Regions from separate parts of the Faecalimonas umbilicata genome, predicted to be linked through region 2. Evidence: predicted binding sites of a transcription regulator. Region 2 holds the regulator's gene; the other holds the start of a gene.

Region 1 (7,456 bases), 420 kb from region 2:
AGCCGATGCAAGTGCCAGTGCATATCTCGTATCTTCCACACGGATGACGGTCATATGCTTTGGTGCCTCCACATCCTTCTCCACAATGACTGCTGCCGCACCTTTCTTTCCTACTTCTTCAATATACTGATGTCCGTCTGATACAGCTCCGCTGATGCAGACAAAGACACTGCCTTCTGTTACTTTTCTGGAATCATTTGTCAATTCCGTAATTTCTATCTCTTTTGTTCCCTGCACAACTTCATATTGTAAACGTTCTAACAATGCTGTTAATTTCATGCGGTTTCCCTCCTGACTTTCTACATACCGCTTTGCGATATGGATAACAGTTATAGAATAACACACTCGGATATAGTTGTAAAACAGTCTTCCTCTATTTCCTTTATTTTAAGAAGATTCCCAATGGGGAATTTTGTCCTCCTTTACAAATATCTGAAAAAATGATATAGTTGCGTAATAATAAAAAGGAGGGATAAGCATTATGAAAGAACTGATCACCTTTGTATTAAAACCACTGTCTTTTCTGCCGGCACTGGCAATTATGTATATAATCTATTCTTTTTCCGGTCAGACCGGGGAGGAATCAGGAAATTTAAGTTATGAAGTAAGTGTAAAAATTGTAGAAATCGGAAATCAGGTTCTGGATAAAGAACTTCAGGACTGGGAAATTTCTGAAGTTGCCGCCAGCATCGAATATCCGGTCCGCAAACTTGCACATATGAGCGAATATTTCATCCTCGCTGTCGCAGTGTCCTTCCCGTTTTACGTCTACGGTTTGCGCGGTTTTCCGCTTATGGTCGTCGCCGGACTGATCTGTGTCGGATTTGCCGCAGGGGATGAATATCATCAATCCTTCGTAGATGGGCGAGGACCTTCTGTGATTGATGTAGGCATCGACAGTATCGGTGTATTCTTCGGAATTTTAACTGTGCGGATCGTCTGCTTTATCTTTCTTGCACCTGCACGCATGTTGGAACGGAGACGGCGCCGCCTGGAACGAAAAAATGCCAGACGCAGCCGAACTCCCCGAAGATCTTACGGCTCCTACGAATGCCGTTCTGCTCCGGCAAATCATTACCGATACAACTCTCCAGAACCTCGGGAATATTCCTCTTCCAGAAAGCGCCGTCGCTATGATGATGTGCTCGATGATGAATACGATGATACATTCGATTACAATGATTATTATGAGGACGATTACGAAGAGGAAGATTACCGAGAAGTCATGCGCTCCTCCAGGCAACGAAGAACAAACTCTTCTTCCTCAAGAAACATCTCTTTGGAAAACGAATGGTTTGGAGACCTTTTTGAAGAGCAGCTTGGCAATGAAGTAAAAAAATTTACAGAAAAGCATTGATCTTTTGTTTTCCTTTTTCTACTATTCTTTTTCTGGCGGGAGCAGCACTCCTCTCATCACTGCATGCTCCCCATATTTTTTCCGAATCTCATCTACCGCTTTTTCAAGCTTTTCATATTTTGTATTGCGGGCATCCTTCTTTTTTCTCTGAACCTCCTGCTCCATCTGATAATCAAATAGATTCATCTGCCGCGGTGCACTCTCATCTACCAGCTTTGATGTCCGGACTCCTAACAGACGAATCGGTCTTCCATCCCACAATTCTCGAAAAAGACTGCAGGCATTCTCATACAGAATACTATCTGAACTGGTCGGCATCCTAAGCTGCTTCTGATGAGAAACACTTTGAAATGTAGCATATTTGATTTCCACATTGACCATCCCCGCCTGCTGTTTTGCTTTTCTGAGTCTTGCACCGACACTTTCCGCCAACATCAGAAGTACTTTCTGAGCCTCTTCCTCACTTACCACATCCTGAGACAGTGTCGTTGAATTGCCGATTCCTTTTGCCTGTGTCTGCTCCTTTTCCACCTTGGAATGCGTAATCCCATTTGCAAATTCCCACAGCATCCTCCCATGACTTTTCATGTGCAGCTCCAAAAGTTGTGGATTCATTCTGGCAAGATCCCCAATCGTGCGGATCTCAAGCTTTTCCAACACCTCAACGCTTGCTCTTCCCGCCATATAAAGTTCTGAAACCGGAAGTGGCCACATTTTTTCTTTCACCTCATCTGGAAACAACGTATGCACCTTATCAGGCTTCTCGAAATCCGATGCCATCTTCGCAAGAAGTTTATTCGAGGAGATTCCAATATTCACTGTAAATCCAAAGGTCTTTCGTACCCGCTCTTTGATTTCCTCTGCCGCCGCAACCGGACCGGAAAATCGATAAGCAATCCCTGTAAAATCCATATAGCATTCATCAACACTGACCTGCTCAATCTCTGGTGTATAGCCCTTCAAGAATTCCATCAGTCTCTGACTATACTGTCTGTACATCTTATGATCCGGCGGTTCAATTACCAGTGTCGCACACTTTCTGAGCGCGTTTGCTACTGGTTCCCCAGTTCTCACTCCATACTTTTTTGCAGGGATTGATTTTGCCAGAACAACCCCATGTCTGGATGCTTGATTTCCTCCTATAATAGAAGGAATCTTTCGCAGATCAATCTCTGACCCGTTTTTCAATTTTTCCACCGCAGTCCAGCTTAAGTAAGCGGAATTTACATCAATATGAAAAATAATGGATGACATGTCTGCTCCTTTCCCTAGCCTATTAAAAGTACACTTTTTCCATCTCTGATCTCTTTATCATCTGGGATTTCAAAAAAATATTCCGCGCAACAAAAAGAGAACATCTGTACTGTTTCTATCATTGCACAAATGTCCTCTTTCGTCAACGAAAAACGGCTCCACATGCAGACTGCTTCCACAAATCGCTTCCGCTGATTGAATTCACTTTGTTAGGATCTTACCCACGCCTTGACTCTCGCCTTGAGTGCTCCATCTTCTACATCGATCAAGATTGTATCCTCCGCTCCGATTTCTCCGGAAAGAATCAACTTTGCTGCCAGTGTCTCTACATTTTTCTGTAAAAATCTCTTAAGTGGTCTTGCACCGTACATCGGCTCATATCCGCCATCCACAACAAATTGCTTTGCAGCTTCTGTCAGTTCTATCTTCACTTGAGAATCCTGCAATCTTTTATTTAAATCCTGAATCAACAACTCAACAATCTCGTAAATATCTTTCTTCGTCAGTGGCTTAAACATAATGATTTCATCCAGACGATTTAAAAACTCCGGCCGGAAGTGTGCCCGCAGATCATTCATAACGAGAGTCTCACTCTCTTCTTTGATTTCCCCATTCTCATCAATTCCATCTAACAAATACGTAGAACCGATATTCGATGTCATGATCAAAATCGTATTTTTGAAATCAACGGTACGTCCCTGTGAGTCTGTAATCCGACCATCATCCAATACTTGAAGCAACACATTGAATACATCTGGATGTGCTTTCTCAATCTCATCGAACAGTACAACAGAATATGGTTTTCTTCTCACCGCCTCTGTCAACTGTCCTCCTTCATCATATCCGACATATCCCGGAGGTGCTCCGATCAGACGTGACACGGAATATTTTTCCATATATTCACTCATATCGATCCGAACCATATTGCTCTCATCGTCAAACAGACTTTGCGCAAGTGCCTTTGCAAGTTCTGTCTTACCAACACCGGTCGGTCCAAGGAATAAGAAAGAACCAATCGGCTTTGTAGGATCTTTGATTCCTGCTTTGGAACGGATAATTGCCTCCGTCACTTTCGTCACACCTTCGTCCTGTCCGATCACTCTTTTATGAAGTTCTTCGTCCAGATGAAGGGTCTTACTTCTCTCACTTTCATTTAACTTCGCCACCGGGATGCCCGTCCAGCGTGAGATGATCCTTGCAATCTCATCCTCTGTGACACTTTCATGCACAAGTGTCATCGATTTTCCTTTGACACGTTCTTCTTCCTCCTGAAGCTGCTTTGTCAGCTGCGGTAATCTTCCGTACTGAAGTTCTGCCGCCTTTTCCAAATCGTAAGAACGCTGTGCTTTCTGTATCTCCTGATTGACTTGCTCTATCTCCTCACGGATCTTCTGCAAACGTTCCACAGATGTTTTCTCATTGTCCCACTGCGCTTTCTTTCCGGCAAATTCATCCCGCATCTCTGCCAGTTCCTGCTGCAAATGAACAAGACGCTCTTGACTGAGTCTGTCATTTTCCTTTTTCAATGCAGCCTCCTCAATCTCTAACTGCATGATCCTTCTTCGCAGTTCATCCATCTCTGTCGGCATAGAATCTAACTCTGTCTTAATTAAAGCACATGCCTCATCTACAAGGTCGATAGCCTTATCTGGCAGAAAACGGTCTGTAATATATCTGTTGGAGAGTGTTGCAGCTGCCACAAGTGCGCTATCTGTGATCTTCACACCATGAAATACTTCATAGCGTTCTTTCAATCCACGAAGAATAGAAATGGCATCTTCCACCGTCGGTTCATCTACCATAACCGGCTGAAATCTTCTCTCTAAAGCCGCGTCTTTCTCGATATACTGCCTGTATTCATCCAACGTTGTCGCACCAATACAGTGTAATTCACCTCTCGCCAGCATCGGTTTTAACATATTGCCGGCATCCATCGCACCATCCGTCTTTCCTGCACCAACAATTGTATGAAGTTCATCAATGAAAAGAATAATATTCCCAGCACTGTTCTTCACTTCTTCCAGTACCGCTTTCAGACGTTCCTCAAACTCCCCGCGATATTTGGCTCCAGCTACAAGTGCCCCCATATCCAGCGCAAAAATCTTTTTATTTTTCAGACCTTCCGGCACATCTCCTCTGACGATTCTCTGTGCAAGGCCTTCTACCGCTGCAGTCTTACCGACACCAGGTTCTCCGATCAATACCGGATTATTCTTTGTCTTTCTTGAAAGGATCCGGACCACATTCCGAATCTCTGCGTCACGCCCGATCACCGGATCTAGCTTCTGTTCTCTGGCTCGTTCTACCAGATCGCTTCCATATTTATTCAAAGTATCATACGTAGCCTCCGGATTGTCGCTTGTCACCCTCTGATTTCCTCGGACAGTAGAAAGTGCTTGAAGAAATCCTTCTCTCGTAATTCCAAATTCTCTGAAAATGGCCTTTAATTCCTTGTTTGGATACTTCAACAGAGATAAGAAAATATGCTCTACCGAAACATACTCATCTCCCATCTGTTTTGCCTCATCTTCTGCATGGATCAAAGCTTTGTTCAAATCCTGGCCAATGTAGATTTGTCCGCCCTGTACCTTTGTGCGTTTTCTTAATCCTTCTTCCACGCGATTGCTAAACAACTGCTTCTGAATCCCCATTTTCTCGATTAGATTTGCGATTAAACTGTCATTTTGTATGATAAGAGCATACAGCAGATGTTCCTGCTCTACCTCCTGATTGCCATATTCATAGGCAACTTTTTCACATCCTTGTACCGCCTGCAATGAATTCTGGGTAAATTTATTAATGTTCATCTTGTTACCTCTCTTTCTTTTTGTTCTATAATAGATATAACATATGTTGTTAGCCATGTCAATAGACGAGTGCTAACATTTTTAATATTTTTTTTGTAATCTCATCACAGAATATTTCTTTTTTCTGTATTATAGTATTTTTATCAACTTTTAAATGTTTTATTATGAAAAAGAAATAGATGCTCTGCCTATTTTTCAGCTTTTCAAAAACTGGCAGATTTAAGATATCCAACGATTGTATCATTCAGCAGTATCAACGATTGGAACGAATATACTGTGACAAGGAGGTAACATTATGAGTTTTTTCGATTTTTTTAAACTACCTGATATTAATCAGGAATTGCTAGCTTTTCACAATACAAAAGAAGGCGTACTATTAGATGTAAGAACCCCTGAGGAATACAAAGAAGGACATATTCCCGGAAGCAAAAATGTCCCTCTACGCTCCTTATACGAAGGAACACCTGCTACACAGCTTCAGACACCTGTATTCGTTTACTGCCATTCAGGAGCCCGAAGTCGTCAAGCAGTTATCTTACTCAAAAAAATGGGGTATACGAATGTAAAAAATATAGGAGGCATCGCTTCCTATACAGGAAAGGTGGAAAAATAAAATGAAAATTGTAATTGTAGGCGGTGTAGCTGGCGGTGCAACTGCTGCCGCAAGACTCCGCAGATTGGACGAACATGCAGAAATCATTGTCTTTGAGCGCTCTGGATTTATTTCCTACGCAAACTGTGGACTTCCTTATTACATTGGAGATGTAATTACAGATTCAGACCTTCTTACTTTACAGACACCAGAAAGCTTCCTTTCTCGTTTCCGCGTATCCATGAAGGTACATCACGAAGTTACCTCCCTGCATCCGGAACGTCATGCAGTATCTGTAAAGAATCTGGAAACAGGAGAAGAATTTGAGGAAACCTATGACAAGCTCATCCTTTCTCCTGGTGCCAAGCCAACCCAGCCCAAACTTCCTGGTACAGATATCGACAAACTCTTTACACTGCGAACCGTAGAAGACACCCTGCGGATCAAAACCTATATTGAGAAAAACCAACCAAAGTCTGCTGTTTTGGCAGGAGGAGGCTTCATCGGATTAGAATTAGCCGAAAATCTCCGTGAGCTTGGCATGGAGGTCACCATTGTACAGCGACCAAAGCAGCTGATGAATCCGTTTGATTCAGATATGGCTGCCTTTCTCCATAATGAAATGCGTAAACATGGAGTAAAACTGGCTCTTGGACATACGGTAGAAGGATTTCAGGAAACTACAGATGGTGTCCGTGTTCTTTTAAAAGAAGAGGAACCTCTTTGTGCAGACATGGTAGTATTAGCTATTGGTGTTACTCCGGACACAAAACTAGCTAAAGATGCCGGTCTGGAACTTGGTATAAAAGACAGTATTTTAGTCAATGCGCATATGCAAACTTCCGCACCTGATATTTATGCTGTAGGGGATGCCGTACAAATAAAACATTCCGTCACCGGACAAGATACTTTAATTTCTCTTGCCGGACCTGCCAACAAGCAAGGACGTATTGCGGCAGAGCATATCTGTGGAAAAAACAGTTCTTATCCTGGCTCCCAGGGTAGTTCTGTGATTAAAGTATTTGATATGACTGCCGCTGTCACTGGTGTAAATGAAACCAATGCCAGAAAAGCCGGTCTGGCTGTAGACAAAGTAATTCTCTCTCCTATGAGCCATGCTGGCTATTATCCCGGAGGGAAAGTTATGACGATGAAAGTAGTATTTGAGAAAGAAACCTACCGGATCCTTGGGGCACAAATTGTGGGATATGAAGGTGTAGACAAGCGAATCGATGTACTTGCTACAGCCATCCATGCCGGGATGAAAGCTTCAGATCTGGCAGAATTAGATCTGGCCTATGCCCCTCCTTACTCTTCTGCCAAAGATCCAGTCAATCTGGCTGGATTTATGATAGAAAATATTTCTGATGGTACGTTAAAACAATTCCATCTGGAAGATATTAAAACGCTTCCCCTGGATGGCAGCGCTATTCTTCTGGATACACG
Region 2 (7,456 bases):
AAGGTACTATTTATTTGCCACGGCAACATCTGCCGCAGCACCATGGCTCAATACATCGCACAACATTTAGTAACCCAATTTGGCATGGAATCTAATTTTTACATTGATTCTGCTGCCACCAGCCGCGAGGAAATCGGCAACCCTGTCCACTATGGCACGCGCCGGAAGTTGGAAGCGGAAGGGATTTTCTGTGGGGATCATCGTGCCCGACAGCTTAAGAAAAGCGACTATGACGAGTTTGATTTTTTAATTGGAATGGATACGCAGAATATTCGGAATATGTACCGGATTTTAGGAGAGGATCCGGAACAGAAAGTGTACAAGTTGCTAGATTTTACAGAACGGAAAGGAGATATTGCAGACCCATGGTACACCGGTAACTTTGATCTGACTTATCGGGATGTTCTGGACGGATGCAGAGGGCTTCTGAAATTTATCGAAGAACAAGAGAGTGTTTAACGAACAAGAAGATTTTATGTAACATTATTGTGGCAGAGGAGAATTATTCATCCTCTGCCACAATGTCTTCCAATACTTTGATCAAGTCGTGGATATTTTGGATCCGCACATTTCTTTCTAAAATAGTATTTTTCAGATTTACCGATAAGGATTCAAATTTTTCCCGTATTTCAGGAGCAATATAAGACATGTTTCTCACCTCGTAGATAGGATAGGCAAAAAGGAAAGAGCCTATACAGTTTTCCTGCAAAAAGTAAAAGAAATTTATTCAGATATTTACAAATGGAAATGAAAATCGCTATAATATTGTCCAGGGCAGAGTTATCTGTTCGGGAACATCTTAGAAAACACCAGACATATAGGAGAGAAGCACCTAAAAACAGAGTACAAGAAGATGACTGGAAGAGAGAAGAAGAAAACAGAGTAGTGGTATTAAGAAGCGTTAAAATAGGAAGCATGAACTAACCACGAGAGAAGCATCCATCGATGAAGACGGATAGTATTGTCTTTTTCTGCCTTGTAGGTAAAACGATTGCCTTATATTTGGATAGCAGAAATCTATTTTCCCTTTGTACTGATATTTAGAACAATAAATTTTGCGTGTACAAGATGTGCAGGCGGATAAGAAATAGAGAAAAGAAAGAGAGACTGAGCATGAAGAGAGAATTGGAATTATATATTCATATTCCGTTTTGTATGAAAAAATGTGCATATTGTGATTTTTTGTCCGGTCCGGCTCCGAGGGAGACGATAGATCGCTATGTAACAGCGCTTGTGGCAGAAATCAGGCAGTATCAAAAGTTGGCAGAGAATTATCGAGTTACAACGATTTTTTTTGGAGGAGGAACACCATCGATTTTGTCGGGAGGTCGGATGAAAGAAATTTTTGATGCGCTCCGGGATGTGTTTGAGATCCAAGCAGATGCGGAAATTACGATGGAAGCGAATCCGGGTACGGTCACAAAAGAAAATTTGCAGGCATACAGGGCATGTGGGATCAACCGGATCAGTTTTGGACTGCAGTCGGTCGATGATAAGGAACTGAAGCTGCTTGGGCGTGTACATACGATGCGGCAGTTTGAAGAGAGTTATGATCTGGCAAGGAAGGCGGGATTTCAGAATATTAATATAGATCTGATCTCGGCAATCCCAGGGCAGACAGTGGAATCCTGGGAGCACACATTGGATACCGTGATCCGAATGAATCCGGAACATATTTCTGCGTATAGTCTGATCATTGAGGAAGGGACGCTATTTTACGAGATTTATGGGGAGAACGCAAAAGAAGAGCAGGATAGTCAGTGTGAGAAATGTTTGGCTGATGACGGGAAACAGATGGATACAGGCAAGAACTTCCCAAAGCTTCCGGATGAGGAAGCAGAACGCCGCATGTATGAATTGACCGCAGAGAAGCTGGAAGCGGCAGGATATCTACAATATGAAGTTTCTAACTATGCGAAGCCGGGATATGCGTGCAGGCATAACAAAGGATACTGGCAGAGGGTGGAGTACCTTGGGATCGGCACTGGGGCGGCATCTTTGATTGAAAACGAGCGGTATCAGCATATTTCAGATACGGATCTTTATATCCGGGCAAATGGAAGGTTGGATCAGATCGAGGAGGAAAAAGAGACGCTAGATTGGAATGCACAGGTGGAGGAGACAATGTTCCTTGGCCTTCGGATGAAAGAGGGGGTAAACAAGCAGAAATTTAGAGAACGGTATCACAGAGAAATACAGGAAGTATATGGAGAGGTATTGGAAAAACTCAAAGAAGAAGGATTGCTTCGCGAAGAGGAGGAGCGAATCTGCCTGACAAAGAGAGGAAATGATCTGAGCAACTATGTACTTGCACAGTTCTTGTTATAACCTATAAAAATGTTTCAGATAGAAAGGCAATTGAAAAATTTTCAGAATGATAGAAAGGTTCCGGAAATTTTTTGATTGCTTTTTTGGATTGAAAGTTTCTAAAAATGTACATAATCTCGATAGAAAATAGTTTTTTACAAAAAATATAAAAAATATGTAAACTAGGTTGACAAACGAAAAGCATAGTGCTATCTTAATAATCGTAAGGTGTTAGCACTCGTAAGAATGGAGTGCTAATAAAGAAAAACGAGGAGGTGTGAGATGAAAGCAGATCATGGATTGGATGATCGGAAACTTAAGATTTTGCAGACGATCATTAAGACCTACTTAGAGACCGGGGAACCGGTAGGATCCAGAACGATTTCCAAATATACAGATTTGAATCTAAGTTCTGCGACGATCCGCAATGAGATGGCGGATTTGGAAGATCTGGGATATATCATACAGCCTCATACATCGGCGGGAAGAATTCCTTCAGACAAAGGATATCGGCTTTATGTAGATATGCTGATGGAGGATAAGGAGCATGAGATCACTGAGATGCAGGAGAAGATGCTTCAGAAGGCCGATAAGATGGAACAGCTTTTGCAGCAGGCTGCGAGAGTGCTGGCAAATAGTACAAATTATGCGACGATGGTTTCTGCTCCTACTTATAATAGGAATAAGTTAAAGTTCATCCAGCTTTCGCAGGTGGATGCCAATCAGATCATCGCGGTGATCGTCATGGAAGGCAACATTATTAAGAATAAGATTGTGGCGGTTGCAGAGCCGCTTGACAATGAGACAATGCTGAAGTTGAATATGCTGTTGAATACCAATCTGAATGGAATTGCGGTCGAAGATATCAATCTTGGCATGATCGCCAGACTGAAGGAACAGGCAGGAATTCACAGCGGTGTGATCAGTGATGTGCTTGATGCAGTGGCAAATACGATTCAGCTTGATAATGACCTTGAGATTTACACAAGCGGAGCGACAAACATTTTCAAATATCCGGAGCTGAGCGACAAGCAGAGTGCACAGGAGATCATCAGTGCTTTTGAAGAAAAGCAGCAGTTGGCAGAACTTGTGACACAGACGCTGGCAAGCGATGAGAACAAAGGAATTCAAGTTTATATCGGAAGTGAGACACCGGTACAGACGATGAAGGATTGCAGTGTTGTGACAGCGACTTACGAGCTTGGGCAGGGCATGCAGGGGACAGTTGGAATCATTGGTCCGAAGCGGATGGATTATGAGAATGTCATGAAGACATTAAAGACGTTGATGGTAGAACTGGATGCGATATTTCATAAAAAATCATAAGAAAGGTGGTACGACCATTGGATAAGAAGATGACACAGGAAGAAATGGTAAAAGAAGCCGTAGAGGAAGCAAAGAAAGCGGCAGAGGAACAGGACGCCGCTCAGGAAGCAGCGGGAGAAGATACAGAAGCGGTTGCAGAGGAAACCGTTGAGGAAGAAGCTGACAGCGAAGCATCCGAAGAGGAAGCTTTGGAAGAGACAGCAGAAGAAGGTTCCGAGAAAGGAGCAAAAGGGCTGTTTAAAAGAAAGCCGAAAAAAGATAAAAAAGATGAGCAGATCGAGGAATTAAAAGATAAGCTCACACGTCAGATGGCAGAGTTTGATAACTTCCGCAAGCGTACGGAGAAAGAAAAATCAGCGATGTACGAGATCGGGGCAAAAGATATTATCGAGAAGATTCTTCCGGTTGTAGACAATTTTGAGAGAGGACTCGGAGCTGTTACAGAAGAGCAGAAAGAAGATTCCTTCGTTTCCGGTATGGAGATGATCTACAAACAGATTATGACGACACTGGATTCTGTCGGAGTGAAAGCGATTGAGGCAGTTGGAAATGAATTTGATCCGGATTTCCACAATGCAGTGATGCATGTAGAAGATGAGGAAGTCGGGGAGAATATCGTTGTAGAAGAGTTCCAGAAAGGTTACACATACAGAGATACGGTAGTAAGACATAGTATGGTAAAAGTAGCAAATTAAAAATTCATTTAAGATGCATAAAGCATTTTGAATTTTATCAACAATAGATAGAGTAAGTAAACTTAGTATAAAATATAGGAGGATTTCATCATGGGAAAAATCATTGGAATTGACTTAGGAACAACAAATAGCTGTGTAGCTGTTATGGAAGGTGGACAGCCGACAGTCATCGCAAATACAGAAGGAGCAAGAACAACACCATCGGTTGTTGCTTTTACAAAGACAGGAGAACGTCTCGTTGGAGAACCTGCAAAACGTCAGGCAGTGACAAATGCTGATAAGACAATCTCTTCTATTAAGAGACACATGGGTACTGATTACAGAGTAACGATCGATGATAAGAAATATTCTCCACAGGAGATTTCTGCAATGGTACTTCAGAAACTGAAAGCAGATGCAGAAGGATATCTTGGAGAGAAAGTAACAGAGGCTGTTATCACAGTTCCGGCTTACTTTAACGATGCTCAGCGTCAGGCAACAAAAGATGCTGGTAAGATTGCTGGTCTTGATGTAAAACGTATCATCAATGAGCCAACAGCAGCAGCACTTGCTTACGGACTTGACAATGAAAAAGAACAGAAGATCATGGTATACGACTTAGGTGGAGGTACTTTCGACGTATCTATCATCGAGATCGGTGACGGAGTTATCGAAGTATTATCAACAGCAGGTGACAATAAACTTGGTGGAGATGACTTTGACCAGAAGATCACAGATTACATGTTAGCAGAATTCAAACGTGCAGAAGGAATCGACTTATCTACAGATAAGATGGCACTTCAGAGATTAAAAGAAGCAGCAGAGAAAGCGAAAAAAGAACTTTCTTCCGCAACAACAACAAACATCAACCTGCCATTCATCACAGCAAATGCAGAAGGTCCAAAACACTTTGATATGAACCTTACAAGAGCAAAATTTGATGAATTGACACATGACCTTGTAGAAAGAACAGCAGAGCCTGTAACAAGAGCGTTATCTGATGCGGGAATCTCAGCTTCTGAACTTGGAAAAGTATTATTAGTAGGTGGATCTACACGTATCCCGGCGGTACAGGAAAAAGTACAGAAATTGACAGGACATGAGCCATCCAAATCATTAAACCCAGACGAATGTGTTGCATTAGGAGCATCTGTTCAGGGTGGTAAATTAGCAGGAGATGCAGGTGCAGGCGACATCTTATTACTGGATGTAACTCCTCTTTCATTATCTATCGAGACAATGGGTGGTATCGCTACAAGACTGATCGAGAGAAATACAACGATTCCTACAAAGAAGAGCCAGGTATTCTCTACAGCAGCAGATAACCAGTCAGCAGTAGACATTAACGTTGTTCAAGGTGAAAGACAGTTCGCAAGAGATAATAAATCTCTCGGACAGTTCAGACTTGACGGAATCGCACCAGCTCCACGTGGAATCCCACAGATCGAAGTTACATTTGATATCGATGCAAATGGTATCGTAAATGTTTCTGCAAAAGATTTAGGAACAGGAAAAGAACAGCACATTACAATTACAGCAGGTTCTAACATGTCAGACAGCGAGATTGACAGAGCAGTAAAAGAAGCAGCTGAATTTGAAGCACAGGATAAAAAACGAAAAGAAGCAATCGATGCAAGAAATGATGCAGATGCGATGATCTTCCAGACAGAGAAAGCACTTGGAGAAGTCGGAGACAAGATTGATGCAAATGAAAAAGCAGCAGTAGAAGCTGACATCCAGGCATTAAAAGACATTCTTGCAAAATCTACACCAGAGAGCATGACAGATGCACAGGTAGAAGAGATCAAAGCAGGAAAAGAAAAATTAATGACAAGTGCACAGCAGTTATTTACAAAGATGTACGAACAGGCAGGCGCAGCAGCTGGAGCACAGCAGGCAGGACCAGCACCGGAAGCAGGACCGGCACCAGAAGGATTTAACGGTGACGATGTGGTAGACGGAGACTACAAAGAAGTATAATAAGACCAGATAAGTGCATTACCTGCACGGATTCTGCGGGATCTGAAGACTCACAGACAGTGGGAAATCAGGTTTCGCAGAATTTCCTTATGAAATGAAAGGTAGAAGAACAATGGCTGAAACAAAAAGAGATTATTATGAGGTGCTCGGAGTAGATAAAAATGCAGATGATGCGGCATTAAAGAAAGCTTACCGTGCACTTGCAAAAAAATATCATCCGGATATGAACCCGGGAGATGCGGAGGCCGAGAAAAAATTCAAAGAGGCTTCTGAGGCATATGCAGTACTTAGTGATGCTGAGAAACGGCGCAAATATGACCAGTTTGGACACGCGGCATTTGAAAACGGCGGTGGAGGAGCCGGCGGATTTGGCGGCTTTGATTTTAATGGTGCGGATTTCGGGGATATTTTTGGAGATATTTTTGGAGATTTGTTTGGCGGCGGCCGCAGAGGCGGACGTGCAGGCAATGGACCGATGAAAGGTATGAATATCCGCAAAGGAGTTCGGATCACATTTGAAGAGGCAATCAGAGGATGTGAAAAAGAGTTAGATCTTGTGATCAAAGATCCGTGTCCGAAGTGTAATGGAACTGGTGCAAAGCCGGGAACCAGTCCGGAGACTTGTTCCAAATGTGGCGGAAAAGGTCAGGTGGTATATACTTCCCAGTCATTTTTCGGTACAGTTCAGAACGTCCAGACTTGTCCGGACTGTGGCGGAACCGGTAAGATCATAAGAGAGAAATGTCCGGACTGTGCGGGAACTGGATACGTATCAAACCGGAAGAAAATTCAAGTATCGATTCCGGCAGGAATTGACAACGGACAGAGTATCCGCATCCGTGATAAAGGAGAACCGGGAACGAATGGCGGTCCGAGAGGAGATCTGCTCGTAGAGGTAACAGTATCCAGACATCCAATTTTTACACGTCAGGATATGAATATTTTCTCAACAGCTCCGATTACATTTGCACAGGCTGCGCTCGGTGGAGATGTGCGCATCAGCACTGTGGATGGCGATGTGATCTACAACGTAAAACCGGGAACAAAGACAGATACAAAAGTGCGCTTAAGAGGGAAAGGTGTTCCGTCTCTCCGCAACAAACAAGTGCGAGGAGACCATTATGTCACACTTGTGATCCAGACACCGGAGAAATTAAGTGCAGAGGCAA

Evidence for each region. Region 2 encodes HrcA, which represses chaperone genes, less so after heat shock. Its sites were predicted from a motif close to TGTTAGCACTCNNNNNNNNNGAGTGCTAACA; they were not measured.
Region 1: clpB (ATP-dependent chaperone ClpB) is a predicted target of HrcA. The motif match lies at 5,466-5,496, and genes of this name have one in related genera.

Annotation. Positions count from the first base shown of each region.
Region 1 covers NZ_AP031411.1:896,232-903,687, reverse strand. The annotation lists gene ACGG81_RS04325 (UDP-N-acetylmuramoyl-L-alanyl-D-glutamate--2,6-diaminopimelate ligase) at 1-279, opposite strand, end outside; gene ACGG81_RS04320 (VanZ family protein) at 482-1,357, shown strand; gene ACGG81_RS04315 (DNA polymerase IV) at 1,379-2,611, opposite strand; gene clpB (ATP-dependent chaperone ClpB) at 2,821-5,418, opposite strand; gene ACGG81_RS04305 (rhodanese-like domain-containing protein) at 5,714-6,031, shown strand; gene ACGG81_RS04300 (FAD-dependent oxidoreductase) at 6,033-7,456, shown strand, end outside.
Region 2 covers NZ_AP031411.1:1,313,602-1,321,057, forward strand. The annotation lists gene ACGG81_RS06275 (low molecular weight protein-tyrosine-phosphatase) at 1-459, shown strand, start outside; gene ACGG81_RS06280 (hypothetical protein) at 503-649, opposite strand; gene ACGG81_RS06285 (hypothetical protein) at 742-924, shown strand; gene hemW (radical SAM family heme chaperone HemW) at 1,114-2,328, shown strand; gene hrcA (heat-inducible transcriptional repressor HrcA) at 2,590-3,633, shown strand; gene grpE (nucleotide exchange factor GrpE) at 3,663-4,328, shown strand; gene dnaK (molecular chaperone DnaK) at 4,419-6,287, shown strand; gene dnaJ (molecular chaperone DnaJ) at 6,400-7,456, shown strand, end outside.